Regions from separate parts of the Blautia sp. HCP3S3_G3 genome, predicted to be linked through region 1. Evidence: riboswitches for the same ligand, from Rfam matches in the RefSeq annotation. Region 1 holds a riboswitch; each other region holds the start of a gene.
What was found. A riboswitch is a leader RNA that binds a small molecule or an ion and turns the genes downstream of it on or off. The one in region 1 is predicted to bind thiamine pyrophosphate.

Region 2: linked by a shared signal. The riboswitch ahead of thiW (energy coupling factor transporter S component ThiW) and the one ahead of ACTNEW_RS01620 (thiamine-binding protein) in region 1 are both predicted to bind thiamine pyrophosphate.
Region 3: linked by a shared signal. The riboswitch ahead of thiC (phosphomethylpyrimidine synthase ThiC) and the one ahead of ACTNEW_RS01620 (thiamine-binding protein) in region 1 are both predicted to bind thiamine pyrophosphate.

Annotation. Positions count from the first base shown of each region.
Region 1 covers NZ_JBQHXR010000001.1:370,855-374,132, reverse strand. The annotation lists gene ACTNEW_RS01630 (ABC transporter substrate-binding protein) at 1-364, opposite strand, end outside; gene ACTNEW_RS01625 (ABC transporter permease) at 399-1,169, opposite strand; gene ACTNEW_RS01620 (thiamine-binding protein) at 1,132-1,434, opposite strand; TPP riboswitch at 1,579-1,690, opposite strand; gene ACTNEW_RS01615 (hypothetical protein) at 1,651-1,863, opposite strand; gene ACTNEW_RS01610 (acyl-CoA thioesterase) at 1,871-2,305, opposite strand; gene ACTNEW_RS01605 (ZIP family metal transporter) at 2,556-3,278, opposite strand, start outside.
Region 2 covers NZ_JBQHXR010000018.1:42,828-46,105, forward strand. The annotation lists gene ACTNEW_RS12805 (pyridoxal phosphate-dependent aminotransferase) at 5-1,162, opposite strand; TPP riboswitch at 1,479-1,586, shown strand; gene thiW (energy coupling factor transporter S component ThiW) at 1,755-2,267, shown strand; gene thiM (hydroxyethylthiazole kinase) at 2,300-3,142, shown strand.
Region 3 covers NZ_JBQHXR010000007.1:86,612-89,889, forward strand. The annotation lists gene ACTNEW_RS08795 (ABC transporter substrate-binding protein) at 1-123, opposite strand, end outside; gene ACTNEW_RS08800 (hypothetical protein) at 390-674, opposite strand; gene thiC (phosphomethylpyrimidine synthase ThiC) at 696-2,006, opposite strand; TPP riboswitch at 2,281-2,388, opposite strand; gene ACTNEW_RS08810 (helix-turn-helix domain-containing protein) at 2,599-2,853, opposite strand; gene ACTNEW_RS08815 (SagB/ThcOx family dehydrogenase) at 2,984-3,278, opposite strand, start outside.

The DNA of each region.
Region 1 (3,278 bases):
CCATTCCCCTGGGAGTATCCATTCCCTCTCCTTTTCGCGATACAATTCCTGAGGTATTATGCTGGATCAATGCAGCTACAGCAGTAGTCGGAAGAACATTTTCCCCTGCCACCCCAGGCGCCATCGTATCCTGGAAAGAAACACCGAACTGTGCCTTTCCGGATGCTACCAGAGCATCTGCACCATCTTCCGGCGGCTGGACAATTTCTACTTCCAGGCCCTGTTCTTCAAAAAATCCCTGACTCTCAGCCACATAGAGTCCTGTATGATTCGTATTCGGAGTCCAGTCCAGAACAAATGTGATTTTCTCGGTCTCTGCTTCTTCCGCATAAACCGGAACTGCACTCATCATGGAAACGGTCATTGCTGCAGCCATTCCTGCTGCCATTATTTTCTTTTTATTCATTTTTTGTATCCTCCCATGGCATACATTTTTTCTGTAAAAAATCCACCAGCTTCATCAGAAGCAGACTGATCAGTGAAATTAAAAAAATTACTGCGAACATTTTGTCAAAGGAAAATGCCTTTTTAACCCTGGTCATATAAACTCCCAGTCCTGAAAATCCACCAAGCCACTCAGAAATCACCGCACCTACGACAGAATATGCAACGGAGATCCGAAGGCTTGCAAAAAACTGTCCCATAGACCCCGGAAGTTTCACATAACGGAAAATCTGAAATTCCGAAGCTCCCATGGAACGCAGCAGATTCATGGTATCCTTATCTGCACTCCGGAATCCATCCAAAACTCCCACCGTAACAGGGAAGAATGTGGCAATTACGATCAGAATGATTTTCGGCAGCATTTCATAACCGAACCATAATACCAGAAGCGGTGCCACAGCCACTGTCGGAATCGTCTGAGTCAGCACGACAAGCGGATAAAATGCCTTATAAAGCACCTCAAACCTGTCCATCAGAACTGCCATAACAAAACCAAATGAAACACCGCAGGCAAGTCCGATAAACGCTTCCAGAAGGGTGACTTTTGCATTTTCCATCAGAAGCGGAAACTCCTGGATAAATGCTTTTACTACCTGTACCGGAGACGGAAGCATGTAGCCCGGAACAATTCCAAGAGCCGATACCGTCTGCCAGATTATCAGGAGAATCAGAATCGCAGCAATCGTATTAATCTTCGAGGTGATGCTTTGAAACTTTTTTCTCAATGGTGAGCACCTCTCCTTCCGGACGATAGGTGACTTTGATATAAGCTGCTACAGAAGGAGCTCCTGCTTTGATTGCGATGTGCTGGCATTCTTTTACGATGTCCATCAATTCATCATAATCTCCTTCAATTGCAGTCTCAAAAGGTCCCACATAACAGTTCAGCCCTGTGCTTTTGATGTAGGCAATCACCTCATCTACCACACGGATCAGTTCTTCATCATCTTTTGCTTCAGGAAGTACCTGAATTGCTACACTTGCGTTCATTTTGTTTCCTCCTTTTCTTTGCCCGCGAAAAAAACACTGCCCGGAGGGCTTTTTATATCGCAGGAAAATGCAGAACAGTTCCTGTTCCATACAATAAAAAAGCTCCTGCAAGGCAGATACCGCGGGAGCTGATTCATCCATTACAGAGCTTCTGACGCTCATCCCTCCGCTGGCATTACCCAGATCAGGTTGTAGGGTCCGATACGAATACGGTATCTATCTCAGCCGGTCTTCACCAGCACCCCTGTAAATGATTATTTGATTAACTACTTTACCACGACTGGACAAAATGTCAAGCACATTTTCACAAAGTGCGTTTGACAGCACATTTCCCGGAGAGTGTTTGATATTTCTCAGAGTGTGTTTGAAACTTTCCCAAAGTGTGCTTGAAACTTTCCCAGAGTGTGTTTGAAACTTGCTTTCCGACAGATGTGTGTCACAATTTATCGGAAATTTCCATCAAACCTTCAAAAATCCTGTGGATTTCCGGATAAGAACGTTTTAAGGAAAGCGGTCTGCCCTCCGGAGTTAGGAAACAATGTCTTGTGTATCCGGTACAGCGCACTTCTCCTGTTTCTTTGTCTCTGACTGTATAAGCAAGCTGAAGCCGGATGCCATTATAAGCAACTACCTTCGTATCAATCAGTACCCTGTCTGAATAATGAGTCATGGTTTTGTACTCCGCATTTGCCTCCAGAACAGGACTCATTACTCCGCATTCTTCCATCTCCCGGTAGCCAAATCCTATCTCTTCCAGCACGTATGTGCGCGCTTCCTCAAACCACCGGATATAGTTGGAATGATGTACAATGCCCATCTGATCCGTCTCATAATACTGAACTTTATGTTCATACGGCTTAATTTCTGCCATCTTATCTGTCATATTTCCTGTGGAATTTTCCGTCTTATTTTCCGCCATATTTTCGCTCATACTTCCTATCTTATTTTCTGCCATATATTTCACCCTGTTTTCTTTTACATATCTATCTTTTTTTCTTAAAGCGTGTTTGAACATTCATTCCAGACATCTGCATCCTGCTCCTTTTTTTATTTCTCACGCCCTTATAATTATGCCTCCCGATGCAGTCTGTATGTTATGTTGTTATCAACCAGAAACATCCTTACCCGAGTGCCACATCCAGCGCCAGCATCACTGTAAAACCGACAGTAAAAAAGACGGTTCCCAGATTGGAATGATGCCCTACTGACATTTCCGGAATCAGTTCTTCCACTACTACATACAGCATCGCACCGGCTGCAAAACTGAGAAGATACGGAAGAATCGGAACGATCAGACTCGCACCCCACATTGTAAGAAGTGCAGCCACCGGCTCTACGATTCCAGACAGTGCTCCATGTAAAAAAGCCTTCTGCTTACTCATTCCTTCTGCCCGAAGAGGCATGGAGATAATCGCTCCCTCCGGGAAGTTCTGAATCGCGATTCCAATGGATAATGCAAGTGCTCCCGCCATTGTGATCGTATCATTTCCTGCCATCCATCCGGCATATAAAACACCGACTGCCATACCTTCCGGAATATTGTGAAGGGTAACAGCCAGTACCAGCATGGTTGTTTTTTTTAGACTCGATTTTGGTCCTTCCGGCTCCTCACTGCTCTGGTGTAAATGCGGAATAATCCGGTCCAGCAAAAGCAAAAACAGCACTCCCAGCCACACACCGGCAACCGCCGGAACAAACGCCCAGCTTCCCATTGTTTCTGCCTGTTCCATAGCCGGAATCAGAAGACTCCAGACAGATGCCGCCACCATTACTCCGGCTGCAAATCCTGTCAGCGCTCTCTGTACCGATACATTCAGTTTTCCTTTCATAAACAGCACACAGGC
Region 2 (3,278 bases), on a different contig from region 1:
GTTATCAGATTCCGCTGACACGGATGGCTTTGATCACTTCTTGGATCTTTTCCGGAGGGAGTACCAGTGCGAAGCGGACATAACCTTCTCCGTGAGGACCGAAACTTGCTCCTGGTGTGACGATGACGCCTGCTTTTTCCATAAGTTCCATGCAGAATTCCATGCTGTCTGTGCGTCCGCCGGGGATTTTGGCCCATACAAACATGGTGCCTTTGCCGTTGGGGAGTTCCCATCCAATGCTGCGAAGACCGTCACAGAGGGCATCACGGCGTTTTTCGTAGTCCTGGCATTGGTCCTTTACACTTTCCAGAGGTCCGTTTAATGCGGCAATGGCAGCCTTCTGGATAGGCAGGAACATGCCGAAATCAATCTGGCTGCGAAGTTTGCGAAGAGCAGCGATCACGTCAGGTCTTCCGACAAGAAAACTGATTCTTGCACCGGTCACATTAAATGATTTGGAGAGACTGAAAAATTCTACACCAACTTCCCGTGCTCCGGGAGTGGAAAGAAAACTTCCGCCGTATGCGTCGTCAAAAATAATATCACTGTAAGCATTGTCATGAATGATCAGGATATCATATTTCTTTGCAAACGCAACAATTTCTTCGTAGAGTCCTGGTGACGCAATGCTTCCTACCGGGTTGGAAGGCAGGGAGACGATCATGTATTTGGCTTTCCGGGCAACGTCTTCCGGAATGTCTTCTACATAGGGAAGAAAGTCATGTTCTGCAGTCAGCGGGTAATAATAGGGAACGGCACCGCCCAGCAGACTTCCGGCAGCAAATACCGGATAGCAGGGATCAGGAAGAAGTACGGTGTCGCCCTCGTCACAGAGCGTCATTCCAAGGTGTCCCATTCCCTCCTGGCTGCCGTATACAGACATGACCATATCCGGGGTAATTTCCACCTGGAAACGTTTCCGGTAATAGCTGCAGACGGCGTCCAGAAGCTCCGGAAGATCGCGGAGACTGTATCTCCAGTTGGCATCATCTGAAGCTGCTTCAATCAGCGCCTTTTTGATATGTTCCGGCGTGGTGAAATCCGGTGTTCCCACGCTCATGTTATAAATTTTTCTGCCCTGGGCTTCCAGTTCCAGTCGCCGGTTATTCAGGGCTGCAAAAATTTCATTTCCAAACAAATCCAGTCTTTTGGAAAATTGCATCGTATGTATCCTTCTTTCTACTTTTTATGGAAATATCTGCCTGCACAGACATTACTTATGATGAGCCAGTGATGAGCCAGAGCGTGCAGATGACGGAAATGAATGTTCAGACACGCTCTAAATCAGAGTCAGTCTTTATTCTAACATTTCAGGGGCTGGAAAACAAGGAAATTTTCGCAACCTGGTATCAGGGTAAAATTATCGAAATCTGGCATCAGGAGTAAAATTTTTTTGGGGGATTTTTCTGGTCAGAATCGTAGGATTTTCAGGTTTGGAATTTGGGGCTTGCAATTCCCGGATGATTTGTTATAATGAGGAATGAAAAACGGGGTGCTCATAGAAATGGGCTGAGAGAAAGCGGAAGCTTTTAACCCATAACCTGATTTGGATAATGCCAACGTAGGGAAACAGTAAGCGGAGTTGTTGCGCAGAATACCTTAATTGGTGTTTGGCGCATTTTTTACGCTTTCGAGCGGCAAATTGGGGGCACCACCTTGGGCCGCTATAGGAAAAATGATGCGGAGAATTCTGCATTCATAATCGCCGGATGACCGGTGAAGGCGCTGAAATATAAGGAAAAGAGGAAAAAATTATGAAGAACTCAAACACAAAGAAAATCGCACTGACTGCAATTTTTGCAGCAATCGCAGTCGTTGGATCTACATTTTCCATTCCTGTATTCGGCTCCAAATGCGCGCCGGTGCAGCATCTGGTGAATGTACTCTGCGGCATTTTGCTGGGACCATGGTGGGCACTTGCAGCAGCATTTATTGCCAGTCTGATCCGGAATCTTCTGGGACTGGGAACACTCCTTGCATTTCCGGGCAGTATGTGCGGTGCCTTTCTTGCAGGATTTCTGTACAGAAAGATGAAAGCGCTTCCGGCCGCTTATGTGGGAGAAGTATTTGGAACAGCAATTATCGGAGGAATGCTTTCCTATCCGATTTCTGCATTTATTCTTGGAAATGAGAGTGCAGCATTATTTACTTTTGTGGTACCGTTTCTGATCAGTACAGTGGGCGGTACACTGATTGCGGTCGTGATTACCTTAGCCCTTAAAAATGTGGGTGTACTGGAAAATATGAAAGCACAACTGAACTCATAACGTGCATCAGAAGAGGAAAGGATGGGGAAGACATGGCGGAGCTTACGTCGGAAAAAATATGTGATTTCTGGACAGCAATACAGGAAGAACGGCCTGTGATCCACTGTATCACCAACATGGTCACAGTCAACGATTGTGCGAATATCCTTCTGGCAGCGGGAGCATCGCCTGTTATGGCCCATCATCCTCTGGAAGCGGCAGAAGTGACAGAGGGCTGCCGGGCGCTGGTGTGCAATCTGGGTGCCACGGAATCCTTTGATGCCATGCTTGCAGCTGCAGAGAGAGCCGTAGAAATCGGTCATCCTGTGGTGCTTGATCCGGTAGGAGTATCTGGTTCCTCTTATCGAAGAAGTCTTTGCTTTGAACTGATGAATCATGCAAACCCCTCTGTGATACGGGGGAATCTTTCGGAAATCAGGGCACTTGTTACCGGCAGTCGTACAGCAGCCGGGGTAGATGCGGCAATGGAGGACCGGATTCAGGAAGGAGTTCCTGAGAATACCATGCAGGTGGTACGGACACTTGCACAAAACCGCGGAACGATTGTGATTGCTTCCGGAGAAACGGATGTGATATCCGATGGAGAAACGGTTTATACTGTACATAATGGAAGCAGGATGATGTCCAGGATCACCGGTTCCGGATGTATGGCTTCTTCTCTTCTTGGAGCATTCCTGAGTATAGAGAGTTCTCTGGAATCCGCCGCGGCTGCCTGTACGGTCATGGGAATCTGTGGGGAGATTGCCCGGAGGAGAACAAGGGAATTGAGAGCCGGAACAGGTACTTACCGTACAGAACTGATCGATGCGGTATCCCTTTTGAAAAGGGCGCAGATTAAAGAAATGATGCGTGTGGGACAAATACGAAAAAAATGATTTATAAAGTGTATAACGTACCAGAGCGTGTTTGAAAAGTCGGAAAGCAACTTTCAAACACGCTCTGGACAAAAGAAGGATTTTCGGAGTAAACAGGTTCCGAAAATCCTTCTTTTTATATCGTAATAAAATAATG
Region 3 (3,278 bases), on a different contig from region 1:
CGGTTTGAAGTTCAGATAGTAAACTTTTCCTGCCGCATCATCAGCCATTACCGGAATTGCCGGAACCATGGAAGCTGCCATTACTGCTGCTAATCCCATTGCTGTAAGTTTTCTCATTTTCATGTTCTACCTCTCCTTTACATTTGATAATAACTTGTTATCGTTCCTGATTCTTTTATTTTAGTTTTCAGCAGACTTTTTCTCCATAGTAAAAAATCAAGAAACGTGTAAAAAATTCAAGAACATGAAATGTACTTTTTTATTTTATACAGAAAAATATCGGACATATTCTTATTTGATTTTCGCGAAAAAAGGTCATATTTTCCACAATAACAGGAAAATCATGACCTTTTAAGCAGTTACCCTTATATGTATGACAGAAGAAATCGTCAGTCTTCCAAGCCGGCAAAGAACAATTCGTAAAAATCATCTTCACCTTCCAGCATAGGGGAATTCTCTCCGCCGCCGTTAGTGCTCCTCTTCATTGCCGCATAAAATTCCTCCCCGGCATTGATCAGATCCATATCATAGACCGGATACCCAAGTTCCCGACATTTTCTGCAAAATGCTGCAACCGGATGTGCATCCTCCCTGGTAGCAAGAAATTCATTTCTCAGATTTTTATCAGACAGAGCTTTTTGTTTGATCTCATCCAGCATTTCCGCAATTTCCATAGCAGATTCCTTCCTTATATATCATTCATCAAAAATCGTGACGATTTCTCCATCCAGAATACGGTTGGTATTCTTTACAGCACAGAAATTACCGCACATACTGCAGGTATCTTCTTTTTCCGGTTTTGCCTCCGCACGGTAGCGTCTTGCTTTCTCCGGATCCATACTGAGACGGAACATTTCTTCCCAGTCAAGACGTTTTCTGGCTTCACTCATCTGATAGTCCCAGTCTGCTGCACCCGGAATTCCCTTGGCAATATCTGCAGCATGAGCTGCAATCTTGGCTGCAATGATTCCTTCTTTTACATCAGCTGCGTTTGGCAGACGAAGATGTTCCGCAGGAGTCACATAGCACAGAAATGCTGCACCGGAAGCTGCCGCAATGGCTCCGCCGATGGCTGATGTAATATGATCATAGCCCGGTGCCACATCTGTTACAAGAGGCCCAAGTACATAGAACGGCGCACCATGACAGAGTGTCTTCTGGATTTCCATATTGGCTGCGATCTGGTTCATCGGCATATGTCCCGGTCCTTCGATCATCACCTGAACATCTTTTTCCCATGCGCGTTTTGTCAGTTCTCCAAGAGTAATCAGCTCCTCAATCTGGGCAGTATCTGTGGCATCTGCAAGACATCCCGGACGGCAGGCATCTCCAAGGCTCATTGTGATATCATACTCTCTGCAGATATCCAGAATCTCATCATAATGTTCATAGAACGGATTCTCTTTTCCGGTCATTTCCATCCATGCAAACATAATGGACCCGCCTCTGGAAACAATATTCATCAGTCTCTTGTTTTTCTTAAAGCGCTCTGCAGTAGCGCGGTTCATACCGCAGTGGATAGTCATAAAATCCACGCCGTCTTCCGCATGCATGCGCACAATGTCGATCCACTCTTCTGAAGTAATTTTGCCCAGTGCTTTGTGGTAATACACAACTGCATCATAAATAGGAACGGTTCCGATCATCGCCGGACATTCTTCTGTCAGCTTGCGGCGAAAACTTCTGGTATCACCGTAGGAGCTCAGATCCATAATCGCTTCTGCGCCCATTTCCACTGCGGAACGAACTTTTTCATATTCCATATCGACGTCTTTCCAGTCACGGGAAACACCCAGATTTACATTGATCTTTGTCGTCAGTTTTGCGCCTACGCCGCTGGGGCTCAGGCTTTTGTGATTCTTATTGCACGGAATGATGACTTCTCCTTTTGCAATCAGTTTTCTTAATTCTTCCGCATCCCAGTGTTCTTTCTCTGCTACAATTTTCATCTGTGGAGTAATGATTCCCTGTTTTGCGGCGCCCATCTGTGTTGTGTAATCTGACATTGTTTTGTCCTCCTTTTTTCTGACAGAAGGTGGTGCCCCCAATCTGCCTTTTACATTTCTGTATTCTTCATTTTTATATAAAAATCCGGTACTCACCAATCATTGCCTGCAGTCATGCTCTGATCACTGCCGGTTATCCGGAATTTTTATCATGATATTTCCTCTTCGTTGCAGTGCACTCCCGCCCGGAGTTTTTTTATATTACACGAAAATGCGGAGCGCTTTCCTGTAATATAAAAAAAACTGCAGTATGCCAAATCACACACTGCAGTTAATGAAATCTTTATTAACTCCCTACGTTGGCATTATCCAAATCAGGTTACGGGTCAAAGCGATACAGCTTACTCTCAGCCTGCTTCCACAAGCTCCCCTTTTTTAATTATTTCTATTTTAGCACTCCCCCTGCGGCAAGTCAATATTCCTTTCTAATCGCCGCATACGGCTGTACGCATCAGCATGATTTTTTCATATACCGTAAATCCAATACCAATCCAGATAATGAAAAAAGCAATAAAACGATTGCGGTTCATCTCTTCATGGAAATAAAAAATGCAGAATAACATACATCATCGTATATTATCCTGCAGCTTTTCTATTTTTCCTTATCCTGTATTTCCAGAAGTTCTCCGACTTCCACTCCAAGAACCTCTGCAAAAATATACAGTTCATAATCTGCCACGAAACGCATTCCGCTTTCAATTCTGCTGATGCTGTCCCGTTCCATTACAACTCCCTTCACCTGCAGTCTCGCTGCAAGTTCACTCTGGGATAGTCTGTTTTTTCTGCGAAATTTCCGGATCTGTTCTCCACTCACATTCTTCTTTCCCTGATAATCGTAAATCTTCATATTTCCTCCGGATTCTACACATTGTGCTAATGTTCAACAATTTTCTTGACATTAGCACAATTTTCCAGAGAAAATGTGTTAATACTCTGCATCGGTCCAAAAAAGTCCGTGGGGATATGTCAAATACTATTTATTTTCTTCCAACCGGAGCAACATAGATTGCAAATTCATCATCCATTTCACCGGAAGGTCCTCCCGGGAAACCAAGCAAATCATCCAGAAGATCCTGATTATACGCTCCCACTGCACAGGTTCCGCATCCAATTGCTTCACAGGCAAGATACAGATTCTCACAAACATGTCCTGCATCCATCAGCATATATCTGTGTGCTTTCATCCCATAACGCCATTCTGTCCGATAGGGAATCACACTCCAGACAAAGGTTACCGGAGCAGTTCCGGCAAATTTCTGACCTGCCAGTGCT